Regions from separate parts of the Geodermatophilus sp. Leaf369 genome, predicted to be linked through region 3. Evidence: riboswitches for the same ligand, from Rfam matches in the RefSeq annotation. Region 3 holds a riboswitch; each other region holds the start of a gene.

What was found. Region 3 has a riboswitch for S-adenosylmethionine ahead of ASG36_RS18515 (hypothetical protein). Riboswitches for the same ligand answer to the same signal wherever they lie in the genome.
Region 1: another riboswitch for S-adenosylmethionine. It lies ahead of ASG36_RS10340 (LLM class flavin-dependent oxidoreductase); the one in region 3 lies ahead of ASG36_RS18515 (hypothetical protein).
Region 2: another riboswitch for S-adenosylmethionine. It lies ahead of ASG36_RS10980 (bifunctional o-acetylhomoserine/o-acetylserine sulfhydrylase); the one in region 3 lies ahead of ASG36_RS18515 (hypothetical protein).

Annotation. Positions count from the first base shown of each region.
Region 1 covers NZ_LMQA01000002.1:312,635-318,988, reverse strand. The annotation lists gene ASG36_RS10350 (methionine ABC transporter permease) at 1-589, opposite strand, end outside; gene ASG36_RS10345 (methionine ABC transporter ATP-binding protein) at 586-1,593, opposite strand; SAM riboswitch class IV at 1,966-2,075, shown strand; gene ASG36_RS10340 (LLM class flavin-dependent oxidoreductase) at 2,177-3,367, shown strand; gene ASG36_RS10335 (NtaA/DmoA family FMN-dependent monooxygenase) at 3,379-4,743, shown strand; gene ASG36_RS10330 (GNAT family N-acetyltransferase) at 4,761-5,438, shown strand; gene ASG36_RS10325 (LLM class flavin-dependent oxidoreductase) at 5,441-6,354, shown strand, end outside.
Region 2 covers NZ_LMQA01000002.1:442,550-448,903, reverse strand. The annotation lists gene ASG36_RS11005 (zinc-dependent alcohol dehydrogenase family protein) at 1-805, opposite strand, end outside; gene tatA (Sec-independent protein translocase subunit TatA) at 855-1,139, opposite strand; gene ASG36_RS10995 (MarR family winged helix-turn-helix transcriptional regulator) at 1,180-1,599, opposite strand; gene ASG36_RS10990 (ABC transporter ATP-binding protein) at 1,680-3,473, shown strand; gene ASG36_RS10985 (hypothetical protein) at 3,499-4,002, shown strand; SAM riboswitch class IV at 4,047-4,164, shown strand; gene ASG36_RS10980 (bifunctional o-acetylhomoserine/o-acetylserine sulfhydrylase) at 4,206-5,498, shown strand; gene ASG36_RS10975 (homoserine O-acetyltransferase) at 5,500-6,354, shown strand, end outside.
Region 3 covers NZ_LMQA01000004.1:450,227-456,580, reverse strand. The annotation lists gene ASG36_RS18535 (ATP-binding domain-containing protein) at 1-1,443, shown strand, start outside; gene ASG36_RS18530 (hypothetical protein) at 1,440-2,336, shown strand; gene ASG36_RS22065 (antitoxin) at 2,320-2,565, opposite strand; gene ASG36_RS18520 (hypothetical protein) at 2,608-3,048, opposite strand; SAM riboswitch class IV at 3,139-3,255, shown strand; gene ASG36_RS18515 (hypothetical protein) at 3,288-3,689, shown strand; gene ASG36_RS18510 (hypothetical protein) at 3,756-4,052, shown strand; gene ASG36_RS18505 (D-2-hydroxyacid dehydrogenase family protein) at 4,073-5,020, shown strand; gene ASG36_RS18500 (bifunctional diguanylate cyclase/phosphodiesterase) at 5,096-6,354, shown strand, end outside.

The DNA.
Region 1 (6,354 bases), on a different contig from region 3:
GGGCGACGGTGAGCAGGGTGATGTCGGTGCGGAACTGCTGGTAGCCGAACCGGATGGCGAAGTCGCCGAGGCCGCCGCCGCCGATGGCGCCGGCCATGGCCGAGTAGCTGATCAGCGCGACGACGGTGACGGTGACGCCGGCGACGAGCGAGGGCAGCGCCTCGGGCAGCAGCACGGTGCGGACGACGTCGCGGCGGCGGGCGCCCATCGCCAGGGCGGCCTCGACCTTGCCGTGCGCGACCTCGCGCAGGCTGGTCTCGACCAGCCGGGCCAGGAACGGGACGGCGCCGATGGTGAGCGGCACGATCGCCGCGGTGGAGCCGATGGTGGTGCCGACCAGGCCGCGGGTCAGCGGGGCGACCAGGACCAGCAGGATGATGAACGGCAGCGAGCGGCCCAGGTTGACCAGCAGCCCGAGCACCCGGTTCAGCACCGGGTGCGGGGCCAGCGCGCGGGGCCCGGTGACGGTGAGCAGTACGCCCAGCGGGATGCCGAGCAGCACGGTGATGACGGCGGCGACGGCGACCATGTAGAGCGTCTCGCCGGTGGCGTCGAGGAGCTGGGGCCAGATGCGGGACCAGTCGCTCATCGGGCCGCTCCGGCCGCGACGCGCTCGACCCGGGAGCCCTCGGCGCGCAACCGTTCGAGCGCGGTGTCCAGGCCGCTCTGGTCGGTGCCGGTGACCCGCAGCAGCAGGCGACCGTGCCGGCCCCCGGCGACGGTCTCCACCGAGCCGCCGGCGACCTCGACGTCGAGCCCGAGCCCGCCGACCAGGGCCTGGAACACCCGGGTCTCCGGCGTCGCGTCGGTGACGGTGACCCGCACCAGGGTGCCGGTCTCCCTCTCGTCGGCGACCGGGGCGGGCAGCAGGGCCGCGGCCAGCGGGGAGTCGCCCCGGGCCAGCACCTCGTCGAGTCGGCCGCCGTCGACCACCCGACCGGCCTCCAGCAGCACCGCGGAGTCGCAGACGGCCTTGACCACGGCCATCTCGTGGGTGATGAGCAGGACGGTGAGGCCGAGTTCGTCGCGGACCCGCCGCAGCAGCTCCAGCACCCCGGTGGTGCTGGTCTGGTCCAGGGCCGAGGTGGCCTCGTCGCAGAGCAGCACGGTGGGCCGGGCAGCAAGGGCGCGGGCGATCGCCACCCGCTGCTTCTGCCCGCCGGAGAGCTGGCCGGGCCGGGCCGCGGCCCGCTCGCTCAACCCGACCAGGTCCAGCAGCTCCCCGGACCGGCGGCGCCGCTCGGCCCGACCGACCCCGGCCAGCTCCAGCGGGTGCTCGACGTTCTCCGCGGCCGTGCGGGAGTCCATGAGCTCGAAGTGCTGGAAGACCATCCCGATCGAGGTGCGGGCCTTCCGCACCTCGTCGGCGGAGAGGTCCGTGAGCACCCGCCCGTCGACGGTGACCGACCCGGAGGTGGGCCGCTCGAGCAGGTTCACCAGCCGGATGAGCGTGCTCTTGCCCGACCCGGAGGGGCCGACCACGCCGGCGAAGTCCCCGGCGGGGACGGACAGGTCGACGCCGTCGAGCGCGACGACCTCCTGGCCGCCACGGGCGGCCGGGAAGACCTTGCGGACGTCGTTCAGTTCGATCACGGGCGTGGTTCCTCGCAGTGGGGTGGCCGGGCAGCAGCACGCACCCGACGCGGTGGCAGACGCGCACCGGTCGGGCTCCGACCTCAGCGGTCGGGGTGGGTCAGCGACAGAGCCAGCTGGCGGTGCCGGCGTGGTCGACGGCGAGATCGCGCGTCAGGAAGGGCCGGTGCACGGTCGCCATGGTGCACGCCTGTGAGCAATCCCCACAAACCCGGTGCGCTTTGTGTGAGGGGGTTCTCACCGGCCTGCGACCTGCGGATCGGAGGCCAGTCCGGTCCCAGACCGTCGATCCCGCCCACCCGCGCACTGCATTCCCCACCAGTCCGGTGGAGAAAGTGGACAGCGGCCCCGGGCGTGGTTAGCGTCGGAGCCGGTCGAGAGCGTCAGCGACAAGCCCTGGCTCGCTGACCGGCAACCCTCCTTCACGGCGGGGTGCCCCAGGTGATGACCCGGCGGAGGCCACCCCTCCGCAAGCGTGGACGCCGCACGAGGAGAGCCCTGTGCCACCGAAGACCGTCGCCCGCCCACCGGCCGGGGGACGCCCCCCGCTGCCCGGGGCGCGCCCAGCCGAACCGGAGACGACATGACCCCCACCCCCCTCCACCTGGTCGCCGCCCTGGACGGCGCCGGCTGGCACCCCGCCGCCTGGCGCGAGCCCGACGCCCGCCCCCGCGAGCTGCTGCGCGCCGGGTACTGGGTCGACCTCGCCGCCGAGGCCGAGGCCGGCCTCCTCGACGCGGTGACCATCGAGGACGCGCTGAACCTGCAGTCCGACGACCCGTTCACCCCGGACGACCGCACCGACCGGGTGCGCGGCCGGCTGGACGCGGTGCTCGTCGCCTCCCGGGTCGCGCCCACCACGCGGCACCTGGGGTTCCTGCCGACCGCCGTGGTCACCCACACCGAGCCCTTCCACCTGTCCAAGGCGATCGCCACGCTGGACTACGTGAGCACCGGCCGGGCCGGCGTCCGCGTCCAGGTGGCCGCCCGACCCGACACCGCCGGGCACTTCGGCCGCCGGGAGCTCCCGCCGGTCGACCGGGCGAGCGCGGCCACCGGGCCGCTGGTCACCGAGCTGTTCGACGAGGCCGCCGAGTACGTCGAGGTGCTCCGCCGGCTCTGGGACAGCTGGGAGGACGACGCCGAGATCCGGGACGCCGCCACCGGCCGCTTCGTCGACGTGGACAAGCTGCACTACGTGGACTTCGAGGGGCGGTCCTTCTCCGTCCGCGGCCCCTCGATCACCCCGCGGCCGCCGCAGGGCCAGCCCGTGGTCGCGGCGCTGGGCCACGCGCAGGTGCCGTGGCGGTTGATCGGCCGCTCCGCCGACCTCGGCTTCGTCACCCCGACCGACGCCGCGGACGCCGCCCGGCTGGTCACCGCCGTCCGCGAGGAGCAGGCCGCGGCCGGCCGCGCCGAGGAGACCGTGCACGTGTTCGGCGACCTCGTGGTCGTGCTGGACGACGACGAGACCACCGCCCGCGAGCGGCTGGCCCGCCTCGACGAGCGCGCCGGCACCCCGTTCACCAGCGATGCCCACGTGTTCACCGGGACGCCGTCCCAGCTGGCCGACCTGCTCGCGGAGTGGCAGCAGGCCGGGCTCACCGGCTTCCGGCTGCGGCCGGCGACCCTGCCGCACGACCTGCGCCAGGTCACCCGGGGCCTCGTGCCCGAGCTGCAGCGCCGCGGCCTGTTCCGCACCGGCTACGAGGCCGACACCCTGCGCGGGCTGCTCGGTCTGGGCCGCCCCGCCAACCGCTACGCCCACGCCTGAGGAGCCCCGCGATGCCCAAGCAGATCCACCTCGCCGCGCACTTTCCCGGCGTCAACAACACCACCGTGTGGAGCGACCCGGCCTCGGGCAGCCACGTCGAGTTCGAGTCCTTCCGCGAGTTCGCCCAGATCGCCGAGCGCGGGAAGCTGGACTTCCTGTTCCTCGCCGAGGGCCTGCGGCTGCGCGAGCAGAACGACCGCATCTACGACCTCGACGTCGTCGGTCGGCCCGACACCTTCACCGTGCTGGCGGCGCTGGCCGCGGTCACCGAGCGGATCGGGCTGACCGGCACGATCAACTCCACCTTCAACGAGCCCTACGAGGTGGCCCGGCAGTTCGCCAGCCTCGACCACCTCTCCGACGGCCGGGCGGCGTGGAACGTGGTCACCTCGTGGGACGCCTTCACCGGGGAGAACTTCCGCCGCGGCGGCTTCCTGGCCCAGGACGACCGGTACGACCGGGCGAAGTCCTTCCTGGCGACCGCGCACGAGCTGTTCGACGCCTGGCGGGGCGACGAGGTGCTGGCCGACCAGGAGAGCGGTCGGTTCCTGGCCGAGCCGCACCCCGGGGCCTTCGCCCACCGCGACCGGTTCTTCGACATCAGCGGGCAGTTCGACGTCCCCCGCAGCCCGCAGGGCCGGCCGGTGGTCTTCCAGGCCGGGGACTCCGACGAGGGCCGGGACTTCGCCGCCGCGTCCGCGGACGTGATCTTCTCCCGGCACAGCACGCTGGAGGCCGGCCAGGCGTTCTACGCCGACGTGAAGGGCCGGCTCCCCCGGTTCGGTCGCACCCGCGAGGAGCTGCTGATCATGCCGGCGGCCACCTTCGTGCTCGGCGACACCGAGGCCGAGGCCGCCGAGCTCGCCCAGGAGGTGCGGCTGGCGCAGGTGTCCCCCGCGACGGCGATCAAGTTCCTCGAGCAGCTGTGGAACCGCGACCTGTCCGCGCACGACCCCGACGGCCCGCTGCCCGCCGTCGACCCGCTGGTCGGGGAGAACACCATCGCCAAGGGCCGGGCCAGCGTGCGCATGCACCGCGACCCGGTGGCCACGGCGAACGAGTGGCGGGCGACGGCCGAGGCCGAGGGCCTGACCACCCGCGAGCTGATCGTCGAGGTGACCGGCCGGCAGTCCTTCATCGGCACCCCGGCCACGGTCGCGGCGACCATCGACGAGTTCGTCCAGGCCGACGCCAGCGACGGGTTCGTGCTCGCCCCGCACATCACCCCGGGCGGGCTGGGGCCCTTCGTCGACCAGGTGGTGCCGCTGCTGCAGGAGCGCGGCGTCTTCCGCACCGACTACGAGGGCACCACGCTGCGCGAGCACCTCGGCCTGCCGCTGCGCCGCACCGGCGGGGAGTCGGCGGTGGCGTCCTGACCACGACCACCACCCACGTGCTGGACGCCCCGGCCTGGGCGTCCCTGCACGGGCCGCACGCCGCCTTCGCCGAGCGGGTGGGCCGGGTGGTGCGCTACCCGACCGACGTCTCGCCGTTCCTGGCGATGCCCGCGGACACCACGGACCAGGACTGGGCGGACGCCGCGGCGCTGGTCGGCCCGGGTGGCGTCGTCCCTCTCGCCGGTGCCACGAGTCCGCCGCCGGCGGACTGGGCGACGGTGTACTCGGTGCCCGGGGTCCAGCTCGTGGACGCCGGGGTGGTGGCCGCCCCCGACGAGGAGGCGGTGCTGCTGGGCGACGCCGACGTCCCGGAGATGCTGGCGTTGGTCGAGCGCACCCGGCCGGGCCCGTTCCTGCCGCGCACCCACACCATGGGCACCTACCTGGGCATCCGCCGCGGCGGTGCGCTGGTGGCGATGGCCGGGGAGCGACTGCACCCGCCCGGCTGGACCGAGATCAGCGCGGTGTGCACCGACCCCGACCACCGCGGCCAGGGCCTGGGCACCCGGCTGGTGCACGCCGTGGCGCACGGCATCCGGGCCCGCGGCGAGACCCCGTTCCTGCACGCGGCAGCCAGCAACACCGGGGCGATCGGGCTGTACGAGTCGCTGGGCTTCCGGCTGCGGCGGACGACGACCTTCGCCGCCGCCCGCCCCCCGGCCGGGGACCGCTGACCGTGGAGGTGCACTGGTTCCTGCCCACCCGCGGCGACAGCCGGGACGTCGGGCCGGCCACCACCGACCGCGGGCACAACGCCGCCGCGCTCCGGCGACGCCCCACCCTGGACTACCTGGGGGCGGTCGCCGGGGCCGCCGAGCAGGCCGGGTTCACCGCGGTGCTCACCCCCACGGGCTCGGGCTGCGAGGACGCCTGGGTGACCTGCGCGGCACTGCTGGACCGCACGCAGACGCTGCACTTCCTGGTCGCGTTCCGCCCCGGCTTCATCCTGCCGACGCTGGCCGCCCAGCAGGCGGCGAGCTTCCAGCGGCTGTCCGGCGGGCGGCTGCGGCTCAACGTCGTCACCGGCGGCGACCCCGTGGAGCAGCGGTCCTACGGCGACTTCCTCGACCACGCCGCCCGCTACGCCCGCACCGGGGAGTTCCTCGACGTGCTGCGGCGCTGCCTGGCCGGGGAGCGCTTCGACGTCCACGGCGAGCACGTGCAGGCCGAGAGCGCCGGGCTGAGCAACCCGCCCGACGTCGTCCCCCCGGTGTACCTGGGTGGGGCGTCGACCGCGGCCGAGGACGTGTCGGCCCGCTTCGTGGACACGTACCTCACCTGGGGCGAGCCGCCCTCGATGGTGCGCGAGCGGCTGGACCGCGTGCGCCAGAAGGCCGCCGACCAGGGCCGGACCATCCGGTTCGGGATCCGGCTGCACGTGGTCAGCCGGGACACCCCGGAGCTCGCCTGGGCCGAGGCCGACCGGATGCTGGCCGGGATGCCGGCGAGCGCCATCGCGGCCACCCAGGAGCGGTTCGCCCGGATGGACTCGGTCGGGCAGGCCCGGATGGCCTCGCTGCACGGCGGCTCGGTCGGCGACGGCGCCCGCTCGCTGGAGGTCGCACCGAACCTGTGGGCCGGGATCGGGCT
Region 2 (6,354 bases), on a different contig from region 3:
CGACGGCCCGGCCCTCCGACGGCGGGAGCAGACCCACCTGGACGTGCCGGCCGCGGGGGCGCAGCGCGGCGATCGAGGCCTCGCAGGTGGCCGGGGAGCCCAGGCAGTCCAGGGACAGGTGCACCCCGCCGCCGGTGAGCTCGACGACGCCCTCGGCCGATGCCAGCACGTGCTCGGCGCCCATCGCGGTGGCCAGCTCCCGGGCCCCGGGCGAGGGGTCCACGGCGACGACCCGGGCCCCGCAGGCCACCGCGACCTGGACGGCGGACAGCCCCACCCCGCCGCAGCCGAGGACCGACACCCACTCCCCCGGCCGCACCGCACCCACCCCGGTGACCGCCCGGAACGCGGTGGCGAACCGGCAGCCCAGCGCGGCCGCGGTGGAGAACGGCAGCTCGTCGGGCAGGGCAACCAGGTTGACGTCGGCGGCGTCGAGGGCGACCAGCTCGGCGAAGGAGCCCCAGTGCGTGAACCCCGGCTGGGTCTGGCGCAGGCACACCTGGCCGGCCCCCTCCCGGCACGGCGGGCAGGTGCCGCAGGCGCAGACGAAGGGCACGGTCACCCGGTCACCGACCGCCCAGCGGCGCACCCGGGCACCGACGGCGGCGACGGTCCCGGCCAGCTCGTGGCCGGGCACGTGCGGCAGGACGACGTCGGGGTCGTGCCCGGACCAGGCGTGCCAGTCGCTGCGGCACACCCCGGTCGCACCGACCCGCACCACGACGCCGTCCGGGGTGGGGGTGGGGTCGGCCACCTGACGGACGGTCAGCGGACCGGAGAACTCCTCGAAGACGAGTGCGCGCACGCCATCAGCCTGCTGGACGTCACGTCGAGCGGTGAGGAGCGGGGGGAGGTCAGGAGGACAGCTCGCGCCGTTCGGCGTCGGCGCGGGCCCGGGCGGCCTTGGCGCGGGCCTCGAGGGCGACGGCCTCGGCCTCGCGGGCCTCGGCCTCCAGGTCGGGGGCGGCGGGGGCGGCAGAGGCGGCGCGGGCCTCGTCGTCCTTCATGCCGCCCATCTCGCCCTTGAAGATGCGCAGCGACCGGCCGATGGACCGCGAGGCGTCGGGCAGCTTCTTGTAGCCGAACAGCAGGAACACGGCCAGCACGATGAGGAGGATCTCCGGCGCACCCAGGTTCATGCGCCCAGGATGACCCCCGGTCCTGTGAACCCGCTGGACGTCAGCCGTCCACGAAGCGGCGCAGCAGCCGGGCGAGCTCGGCCCGCTCGTCGGCGGGGATGCGGCCCAGCGCGGCCCGGGCGTCCGCGGCGCGGGCGGCGGACACCTCGGCCTGCACCCGTCGTCCCTCGTCGGTGAGCTGTACGAGCACCGCGCGCCGGTCGGTGGGGTCGGGCACCCGCTCGACCAGGCCACGCCCGGCGAGCCCGTCGACCACCTCGGTCGCCGAGCGCGGGGCGATCCGCAGGCCCTCGGCCAGCGCGGACAGCCGCAGCCCCTCGGCGCGACCGACGACGCCGAGGGCGCGGGCCTGGTGCGGGGAGAGGTCCCAGGGCTCCAGCACCTCGCGCCAGCGGCCGCGCAGCGAGCGGGCCGCCCGGACGATCAGCTCGCCCAGGTCGTCGTCGGGGGAGGGGGGCACGGCGGGAATGCTAGCGGCCACCGCGTTGCTACCTCACCGTGAGGTAACCTCACTAACACCCGACAGAGAGGGGGACGTGGATGCCACGCCCCGAGGGCCGGCCCGACCCGGCCGACAAGACCCAGCTCGAGCGCAACCCGGTGCGACTGCGCCGCGTGCTGTCGCTCTTCCGCCCCTACCGGCTGCAGGTCGGCGTCGTCATGGCGCTGATCGTGGCCAGCTCGGCGATCGCCCTGGCGACGCCGTTCCTCGTGCGCACCGTCATCGACGACGCACTACCCCAGCAGGACGTCCGGCTGCTGGCCTGGGCCGTCGCCGGCATGGTCGGCGTCGCCGCGGCCACCTCGCTGCTCGGCGTGGTGCAGACCTGGATGTCCACCACCGTCGGCCAGCGGGTCATGCACGGCCTGCGGACGTCGGTCTTCAGCCACCTGCAGCGCCAGTCGCTGGGCTTCTTCACCCGCACCCGCGGCGGTGAGGTGCAGTCCCGGCTGACCAACGACATCGGCTCCATGCAGTCGGTGGTCACCTCCACCGCGACGAGCCTGGCGTCCAACGCCACCACCGTCGTCGGCACCGCGGTCGCGATGGCCGCGCTGAGCTGGCGGCTGTCCCTGCTCTCCCTCGTCGTGCTGCCGCCGGCGATCTGGCTGACCCGCCGGGTCGCGCTGATGCGCCGCGAGGTCACCGCCGCCCGCCAGCGCCGGATGGCCGACATGCAGACCCAGGTCGAGGAGGGCCTGTCTATCTCCGGCGTCCAGCTGGGCAAGACCCTGGGCACCGGTCCGGCACAGTCCGCCCGCTTCGCCGACACCTCGGCCGACCTGGTCGCCCTCGAGGTGCGCTCCCAGCTCGCCGGTCGCTGGCGGATGGCCACCATGAGCATCGTCTTCGCCGGCATCCCCGCGCTGATCTACCTGTTCGCCGGGCTGCCGGCGACCTCGGGCGGGATGACGATCGGCACCCTGGTCGCCTTCACCGCGCTGCAGGGCACGCTGTTCCGCCCGCTCATGGGCCTGCTCGACGTCGGCGTGCAGCTGACCAGCTCGATGGCCCTGTTCAGCCGGGTGTTCGAGTACCTCGACCTGCCGGTGGACATCGCCGACCCCGAGACGCCGCAGACCCTCGCCGCGGCACGCGGTGAGGTCCGGCTGGAGCACGTCGGCTTCCACTACGGCGACCCCGGGCGGCCGGCGCTCACCGACGTCGACCTCGTCGTCCCGGCGGGCAGCACGCTGGCCCTGGTCGGGGAGACCGGATCGGGCAAGACCACGCTGGCCTCGCTGGTCAGCCGGCTCAACGACGTGACCGCGGGGCGGGTGACCATCGACGGCGTCGACGTCCGCGACCTGTCGCTGGCCGAGCTGGCCCGGGTGGTCGGCGTGGTCAGCCAGGAGACCTACCTGCTGCACACCACGATCCGGGAGAACCTCCGGTACGCGAAGCCCGACGCCACCGACGCCGAGATCGAGGACGCCGCCCGCCGGGCCCAGGTGCACGCAGTGATCGCGGCGCTGCCCGACGGCTACGACACCCTCGTCGGCGCTCGCGGGCACCGGTTCTCCGGCGGGGAGAAGCAGCGGCTGGCCATCGCCCGCACGCTGCTGCGCGACCCCCGGGTGCTGGTGCTCGACGAGGCCACCAGCGCGCTGGACAACGAGACCGAGCGCGCCGTGCAGGCCGCGCTGGACGAGGTCGCCCGCGGCCGGACGACGATCACCATCGCCCACCGGCTGTCCACCGTCCGGGACGCCGACACCATCGCGGTGCTGGCCCACGGCCGGGTCGTCGAGCAGGGCAGCCACGACGAGCTGGTCGCCCACGGCGGCCGGTACGCGGCTCTGGCCGGTTCGCCGGTGGGCGTTCCCGCCTGACCCGGCGGGGGCTAGCGTCGGTCGGGTGCCCGCACCCGCCGACCCCGCCGTGGCCGCGCGCTGGGAACGCCTGTGCGCCCTGCTCGACGACGACGAGCACCTCTGGCCCGCCGTCCGGCAGGCGCTGCTCGACCCCGCCGGCTACCTGGCGGCCCGGGCCGGCAGCCCGCTGGCCCCCACCGACCCGGCCGACGTCGACCCGTGGGTCGCGCTGATCGACGGCCTGGACGACGCCGGCGCGCTGGCCTACCTCGACCCCGGCGACCAGGGCGAGGAGCTCGCCGAGGCCCTCGCCGCGCTGCCCCGGGTGGTCCGCGCCAGGGTCGACCTGGGCCCGGTCACCGACACCGACGGCGACGTGCCCACCGCGGTGCGGGCGGCCGATGCGGTGCTCGCCCCCGCCGGGCTCTGCCTGGTGCACCTGCACGAGGACGACGACGCACACCCGCTGGTCGTCGTCCGGGCCGTCGACCACGCCGAGATCACCGCCACCGCGCAGGCCCTGGGGCACCGGACCGACCTGGACTGAGCCCACGGGTGCAGGCCCCGCCCGGGCGTCCTACGATCGGCACGGCTCACGAGAGGCAGCGACAAGCACCTGGCTGGCTGCCCGGCAACCGCTACTCCGTCTGCGGTGCTCCAGGGGAAGAGCCGGTGTGGACGGCGCCCGCCGTCCGCGCAACCGACGGAGCGCCCGCTCGCCCGGGCCTCCCGACACAGGAGGACGTGGCCATGACCGACCCCAGCGGCTGGAGCTTCGAGACCCGGCAGATCCACGCCGGCACGAGCCCCGACCCCACCACCGGCGCCCGCGCACTGCCCATCTACGCGACCACGAGCTACCAGTTCCGCGACAGCCAGCACGCCGCGGACCTGTTCGCCCTCGCCGAGATGGGCAACATCTACACCCGGATCATGAACCCGACGCAGGACGCGCTGGAGCAGCGCGTGGCGTCCCTGGAGGGCGGCGTAGCCGCCCTGGCGGTGTCCTCGGGGCAGGCTGCGGAGACGCTGTCGATCCTCAACCTGGCCGAGGCCGGCGACCACGTCGTGGCCTCCGCCTCCCTGTACGGCGGCACGTACAACCTGCTGCACCACTCGCTGCCGAAGATGGGCATCACCGTCTCCTTCGTCGAGGACCCCGACGACCCGCAGGCCTGGCAGTCGCTGGTCCAGGACAACACCAAGGCCTTCTACGCCGAGACGATCGGCAACCCCAAGGGCGACGTGCTGGACATCTCCGCGGTCAGCGAGGTCGCCCACCGCAACGGCGTCCCGCTGATCGTGGACAACACCGTCGCCACCCCCTTCCTGATCCGGCCCATCGAGTTCGGCGCCGACGTCGTCGTGCACTCGGCGACGAAGTACCTGGGCGGGCACGGCACGGCCGTGGCCGGCGTGATCGTCGACAGCGGCAACTTCGACTGGACCGCGGGCAAGCACCCCGGCTTCACCACCCCCGACCCGACGTACCACGGCGTGGTCTACGCCGACCTCGGTGCACCGGCGTTCGCGCTCAAGGCCCGGGTGCAGCTGCTGCGCGACCTCGGCCCGGCCATTTCGCCGTTCAACGCCTTCCTCGTGGTGCAGGGCATCGAGACCCTGTCGCTGCGCATGGAGCGGCACATCGCCAACGCGCAGAAGGTCGCCGAGTGGCTGGAGACCCGCGAGGAGGTGGAGTCGGTGCACTACGCCGGGCTGCCCTCCTCGCGCTGGTACGAGGCGGGCAGGAAGTACGCCCCGCTGGGCACCGGTGCCGTGCTGGCCTTCGAGATCGTCGGGGGCGTCGCGGCCGGCAAGGCGTTCGTGGAGGCCCTGGAGCTGCACAGCCACGTGGCCAACATCGGCGACGTGCGCAGCCTGGTCATCCACCCGGCGTCCACCACGCACTCGCAGCTGACCCCGGAGGAGCAGGTCACCACCGGTGTCACCCCGGGCCTGGTGCGCCTGGCCGTCGGCCTGGAGGGGATCGAGGACATCCTCGCCGACCTCGACGCCGGCTTCCGCGCCGCGAAGGCAGCCTGAGGTGACGGGGGTCCGGGAGACCTCGTCCCGGACCCCCCTCCGGTCCGGCGGGTGGGTCGAGGGCGACCCGTCCGGTGACCGGCAGTTCCTGGACCTGGGCCCGCTGGACCTGGAGCGCGGGGGCGCCCTGCCCGCCGTCCGGGTCGCCTACGAGACGTGGGGGACCCTCGCCGCCGACGGGTCCAACGCGGTGCTCGTCGAGCACGCACTCACCGGGGACAGCCACGTCGTCGGCCCCACCGGGCCCGGCCAGCCGACCCCGGGCTGGTGGGACGGCCTGATCGGCGACGGCGCCCCGCTGGCCGACCGGTTCGTCGTCTGCGCGAACGTGCTGGGCGGCTGCCAGGGCACCACCGGCCCGTCGTCGACCGCGCCGGACGGCCGGCCATGGGGGTCGCGCTTCCCCGCGGTCACCATCGCCGACCAGGTCGCCGTCGAGCGCCGGCTGGCCGAGGCGCTCGGGGTGGACCGCTGGTCGGCCGTGATCGGCGGGTCGATGGGCGGCATGCGGGCCCTGGAGTGGGCGGTCGCGCACCCGAACCGGGTCGAGCGGCTGTTCTTCCTGGCCTCGGGCGCGGTGGCCACCGCCGACCAGATCGGCACCCAGACCACCCAGCAGACCGCGGTCACCACCGACCCGCGGTGGGCCGGCGGGGACTACGCGGCCGGCGAGGGCCCGGTCGCCGGGCTCGGCACGGCCCGGCGGATCGCGCACCTGACCTACCGCAGCGCCGAGGAGCTGGAGACCCGGTTCTCCACCGTCGTCCAGCCCGACGGGCGGTTTGCCGTGGCCAGCTACCTGGACCACCACGCCGCCAAGCTCGCCGCCCGGTTCGACGCCGGCAGCTACGTGGTG
Region 3 (6,354 bases):
TGGTGGCAGACCGGCGGCAAGAGCAAGGCCATCCACCCGGTCGAACAGGCCCTGAAGTGCAAGTACGCCCTTCGGGACTTCCTGTGGGCCGCGCCGCGGTGGTCGCGGGGCAACCCGCGGCTGGTGCACATGGTCGCCCTGCCGACGACGACGCTGCCCGAGGGCTTCGCCGCACCCGATGCGCCGCGCTGGGCGCTGATCGACCGGAGCGAGTTGCCGGTCGCGGCCGGCCGGATCGCCTCGGCCCTGCGGCAGGCGGACAACCAGCCCGACGCCCCGACCAAGGACGACGTCGACCTGCTCGTGGACTGCTTGGTCGGCACCCTGATCCCACAGGCCGACCTGGTCGCCCAGCTCGGGGAGCGGGAGGCCACCGTCGAGCTGCTGACCCGTGAGCAGGCCAAGCTGCTGGACTTCTGCGAGTCCCACGACCGGGTCGAGATCCGCGGTGGCGCGGGGTCGGGCAAGACCTGGCTGGCGGTGGAGAAGGCCCGACGGCTGACCGCCGCGGGTCAGCGGGTCGCGCTGCTCTGCTACTCCCGCGGCCTGGCCGAGTTCCTCCGCCGCCGCGTGGCCCTGCTGCCGCCCAAGCAGCAACCGGCCTACGTGGGGGAGTTCCACGCGCTCGGCATCCGGTGGGGCGTCGAACGGGGCACCGACGACGACAGTCCCTACTGGGAGGAGCGGCTGCCGCAGCAGATGGTCCAGCTGGCCTCCGCGCTGCCGTCCGAGGAGCGCTTCGACGCGATTGTCGTCGACGAGGCCCAGGACTTCGACCAGTCCTGGTGGCCGGCGGTGCTCGCCTCGCTGCGCGACCCCGACGGCGGCTGCCTCTACGTGTTCGCCGACGAGGGCCAGCGCGTCTTCGCCCGGCAGGGCCGCCCCACCGTCGAGCTCGGCACCTACGACCTCAACGAGAACCTGCGGAACACCAAGCAGATCGGCGGCACGTTCTCCAGCCTGGCGCCGGCGCAGATGAGGCTGCTGGGCGGGACCGGTGCGCCCGTCCGCTTCGTGCCGTGCGCGACCGACGACGCCGTCGACGCCGCAGACGGCGTTGCCGAGGAGCTGCTCGACGAGGGCTGGCCCCCGGAGGCGCTGGCGCTGCTGACGACCTACCGCCGACACCCGGTCCAGGCCGAGCGCCAGGCCGCCGGGCAGGACGCCTACTGGGCCTCCTACTGGGACGACGAGGACCTCTTCTACGGCCACGTGCTCGGGTTCAAGGGCCTGGAGCGGCCGGCGGTCGTGCTGGCGGTCAACGGGTTCCGCGATGAGGCGCGGGCCCGGGAGATGCTCTACGTCGGGCTGTCCCGGGCCCGGGACCTGCTGGTGGTCTGCGGGGACCTCGACCTGATCCAGCGCGTCGGCGGGGACGCCGTCGCGCACCGACTACGCGGGTCGGATGCGACCCGCGCACTGATCGCGAGGGTGCGTCCATGACCTCGTCCGACCCCGGGGCGCTGGCAGCAGCCGACGTCCTCGTCTCCTCGGACCGACCCTGGCAGAGCGAGCTCCGGCTCCGGCAGGCCCGGTGGCGCGAACACCTCGGCCTGCCAGCCGGTGACCACCAGGGCCGGCCGTTGGGATCGCTGCTGCCGGCCGGGGACACGACGAGCAACTTCCTCACCCGAACAGTCGCCGCAGCGGTCGAGCGGGCGCGGACCCGGCCGGGTGCCCTGATCAGCGCACCCCGTGTCTACGAGAACATGCTGTCGTCGCAGCCGTTGGCGTTCAACCTGTTCGCCGAGCTGGCCGCCGACCTGGACCTGGCGACGTCGGTGTGCCGCCTGCTGTGGCCGGACCTCGTGCGCACCGTGACGACGATCGAGTTTGAGTGGTCCCCGGGTCGAGGGGACGACCGGTTCCTGGGGAACCGCTCGGCGTTCGACGTCGCCATTCGGGCCGTCGACGCCGCCGGGCGACCGACGTGCGTGGGCATCGAGGTGAAGTACCACGAAGACCTGACCCAGGATCCCGGTCCACCCCGGTCGGACCGGTACGGCGAGGTCGCCCGAGAGTCCGGGGTCTTCACCGACCCCGAGGCACCCGCACTGCGTGCCCTGCCGCTGCGCCAGCTGTGGCTGGACCACCTGCTGGCCCTGTCCATGGTCGGCGACGCCCCGGACCGTGTGGCCGCGACGAGGTTCGTCGTCCTGGCACCCGCCACCAACCCGGCGGTCGTCTCGGCCGACGTGCGCTACCGCGAGCTCCTGTCGGACGCACTCACCTACGAGCGGAGGACCCTGGAGGAGGTGGGTGCTGTCATCGCCGGAACGACCCCGGGACGGTGGATCCGGGACTTCCACCAGCGCTACCTCACTCCGCCGACCTGAGCCCCTCACCGGCTGGACGTCGGCCGTCGGCGATCGCGCCCAGCAGCACCTGAGCCGAGAGCCCCGTGTCCGGCAGCGCCACCAGCAGGCGGGCGCTCCCGGTCGGCTCGGGCACAGCGGCGAGCTCACGCACGGCAACCGCGTTCACCGTCGTCTGCTCGGCCGCAGCGATCGCCTCCAACGCCGCGACGACGTGCTCCGGGACGTTCGTCAGGTGCAGGGTCGCCATCCCGACATTCTCCGGGCCCACGACCGACTCGGCAGGCACGCGTCACGCAGCTGGCCAGGACCGACGGGGCATCACGACCACCACCGTGTGCCCGTTCCCCACGTGCAGGCTGCAGTCCAGCCCGTCCCGATGGCGCAGCACCGACTCCAGCGCGGACACCCACGCGTCGTCGCCGGGGGACAGCCCGGCCGGGCCGCGACGTTCCAGGCACATGGCCAGGTGCAGCTCGGTGCGGTCGGCGCCTTCGGACTCGGCCACGACGTCGTGCAGCTGGACCAGGTTGCCGATGGCCAGTCGGTCGGGCTCGGCGTCGAGGTCCTCGACCGGGACGCACAGCGGGACCATCGTGCCGTCGGCTCGCAGCCACGTCAGGAAGAGCGAGCGACGGACGGGCTGGCCGCCCAGGGTGAGCAGTCCCTTCCAGCGCTCGGTCAGCTCGGCGTCGGTGGTCACGGGGACGGTGGGCAGCGGCGGTGTCGTCATGCCCGGCAGCCTCGCGCGAACGGCGGCCACCGCGATGATCTTGTCCACAGGGTGCGTTTCTGTCGGACCCCCGTCCTAGGCTGAGAAACAGGTCCAGAGCGGACAGCGCACAGCCTCCCGGCTTGCTGTCCCGGCAACCTCGCTCCGCACAAGGTGCCTCCGGGAGAAGACCGGGTCGACCGCGTCCGCGGTCGGCAAGGGTGGGGCGCCCGACGGCGCCCCCGGGCGAGAGGGCTCCCATGCCTGATGACACCCACCGCGGCGACCGCTTCGAGCCGCCGTACACAGCCGTCCCGCGGCACCTGCCGTCGTTCGCCGACTGCGCACGGCAGGCCCCCGGTCACCGTCCGCACCACATCCAGGTCCGGTTGTCTGCTGAGGCGCAGACCCGCGAAATCGTCGTCGTGATGGACGTCGACCGGGAATCCGCGGTCGTGGCGGCGGGCGACCAACTGCTCCGCGTCCGCACCCACGACGCCCCGCGGGTGGCTGCCCTCGTCCGCCGGCACGGGCCGGTCGCGCACCTGGACCGGCGGCACCACCTGCTGCTGCTCGACCTGCCCGACGAAGGCCACCGGGCCGCGTTCTCCGTGCGGCTCCCGGGTGAGGGAGCCAGCCCCTGCTCTCCCGCCGACGGGTGAGACCGCCTCAACAACCACCGGCCACGAGCCGATGCGAGCGGAACCACCCCGACAGGAGCCGACCCCGTGGACCGCACCGCCGACGACCGCACCTCAGACGACCCCGTCTCGCCCCGCCTGCTGCTCTTCGGCGTGCTCACGCCGCTGCTGGTCGGCGGCTTCGTGCCCGCGCTGGCCGGGATCGCGACGGTCTGGCTGTTCTGCGGGCTCGCGGCACTGGTGGTCACGTCGATGGGCGTCGCCGTCCGCCGGGGTGACCCGGGGGAGGACGGCGACGAGGAGTCCGTGGTCGGGGGTCACTGGTGGCGGCTGGTCGACGAGGACCCCAACACCGCGGCGGCCCGGGCAGGCAGCTGGGGCTGACCGGGAGTAGACCGGAGCACGTGCACCGCATCGCGCTCCTCGACGACCACCAGTCCGCCGCCGCCCGCTTCGCCGACTGGTCGACGCTGCCAGTCGAGGCAGAGGTGGTCGCGTTCGCCGACCACGTCGCTGATCCCGACGCCCTCGTGGCGAGGCTCCGCGGCTTCGACGTCGTCGTCGCCATGCGTGAGCGCACCGCCTTCCCCCGCGAGGTGCTCGAGCGGCTCACCGACCTCCGCCTGCTGGTCACCACCGGCGCGGCCAACGCCGCCATCGACCTCGACGCGGCGAGAGATCTCGGCGTCGCGGTGACCGGCACCGGCGCGCACGGGCCGGCCACTGCCGAGATGACCTGGGCGCTGATCCTCGCCGTCGCCCGCAACGTCCCGGTCGAGGACGCCTCGATGCGGGCCGGCGGCTGGCAGCACACCGTCGGCCGCGACCTCGCCGGCGCCACCCTCGGCGTCATCGGGCTGGGCAACCTCGGCTCGGCGGTCGCCCGGGTCGGGCAGGCCTTCGGCATGAACGTCGTCGCGTGGAGCCAGAACCTCACCGACGATCGCGCCGCCGAGGTCGGCGTCCGCCGGGTCGAGCGGGACGAGCTGCTGCGCACGGCGGACGTCGTCTCGATCCACCTCAAGCTCTCCGACCGCACCCGTGGGCTCCTCGGTGCACCCGAGCTGGCGCTGATGAAGCCGACCGCGATCCTGGTCAACACCAGCCGCGGGCCGATCGTCGACGAGGCCGCCCTCGTCGCGGCACTCCGGGACGGGTCGATCCACGGCGCCGGTCTCGACGTCTACGACACCGAGCCGCTGCCGGTGGACTCCCCGCTGCGCGAGCTGCGCCGCGCCGTCCTCACCCCGCACCTGGGCTACGTCACCGAGCGCACCTACGAGGTCTTCTGGCGCGACGCCGTCGCCGACGTCGCGGCCTGGCTGTCGGGCGCGCCCGTGCGGGTGCTGTAGCGACAGTCGTCACCCTGCCGGGGGAACCGCGCTGACATCCCCGGCGCGGAACCGGATCGGTGCTGAAATGGGTCGGTGAAGCTGCTCCGCACGCCCGAGGTCGCCACGCCCCGGGCGATGGCGGGCACCATCGCCGTCTTCTACGTCGTCGGCGGGCTGGCCGGACTGCTCATCACCTGGGGCGCGGACACCCGCGGCGCCCAGGAGGTCGCACTCCTGACGCTGTCCGCCACGGCCTTCGCCTGCGCGGTCGTCGTCCACCGGTGGGCGCGGGGCTGGCCGCGCTGGGCCTTCCACGTCGCGATCAGCTCCGCGGTGGTCCTGATCGCCGTCGCCGTCGTGCTGGCGCCGGACGCGGCCAGTGCGCTGGTGGTCGCCGCGTTGATGTCGTTCGTGGTCGTGGTCGGCTACCTGTTCTTCAGCCTCGTCGTCGGCACCGCCTACCTGGTGGGCGCCCTGGTGGCCGCGACACTCTCCCTCCACGTGCAGGGCGACGTCGCCCTGCCCACCGCGTTGGCCCTCCAGGCGGTGGTCGTCGCGCTGGGCACGGTCACCCGCAGCCTGGTGCTGCGCGCCTCGGGGGCCAGTCGTGACCCACTCACCGACCTGAGGAACCGCCGCGGCTTCGACCAGGCGATGCAGGAACTGCTGACGAACGCGGGGGGCGACGTCCGGATGTCGGCCGCGCTGCTGGACCTGGACGGGTTCAAGGCGGTCAACGACACCCAGGGCCACGAGGCCGGGGACCAGGTGCTCCGCCAGGTCGCCGAGGCGTGGAGCGCAGCACTGCCGGCGGGAGCGGTGCTGGCCCGGCACGGCGGCGACGAGTTCGCGCTGCTGCTCCCGGGCCTGGCCGGCACCGAGGCCCTCGCCCTGGTGCGCGGCGTCTGCGCCCGGCACCCCGACCTGCGGCTCTCGGTGGGGGTGGCCCAGCACGTGCCGGGGGAGAGCGCGGCCCAGCTGATGCGTCGCGCCGACCAGGCGCTCTACGCGGCCAAGGCGGCCGGGCGCGGCCGCTGCGAGCTGGAGGGCGGCGACGTCCCCCAGCTGGTGAGCGATCTGGCCGCCGCCGTCCGCGCCGGGGACGTGCACGTGTACTTCCAGCCCATCCAGCAGCTGGCCACCGACTCTGTCCTGGGCGTCGAGGCCCTGGCCCGGTGGAACCGGCCCGGGGTGGGCCCGGTGCCGCCGGAGGAGTTCATCGCCCTCGCCGAGCGGCACCACCTCATCGGCGCGCTCGGCGAGCACGTGCTGCGCAGCGCCACCGGGCAGCTCGCCGACCTGTACGCCCGCACCGGCCGGCGGCTGCGCCTGGGCGTCAACGTCTCCGGCCT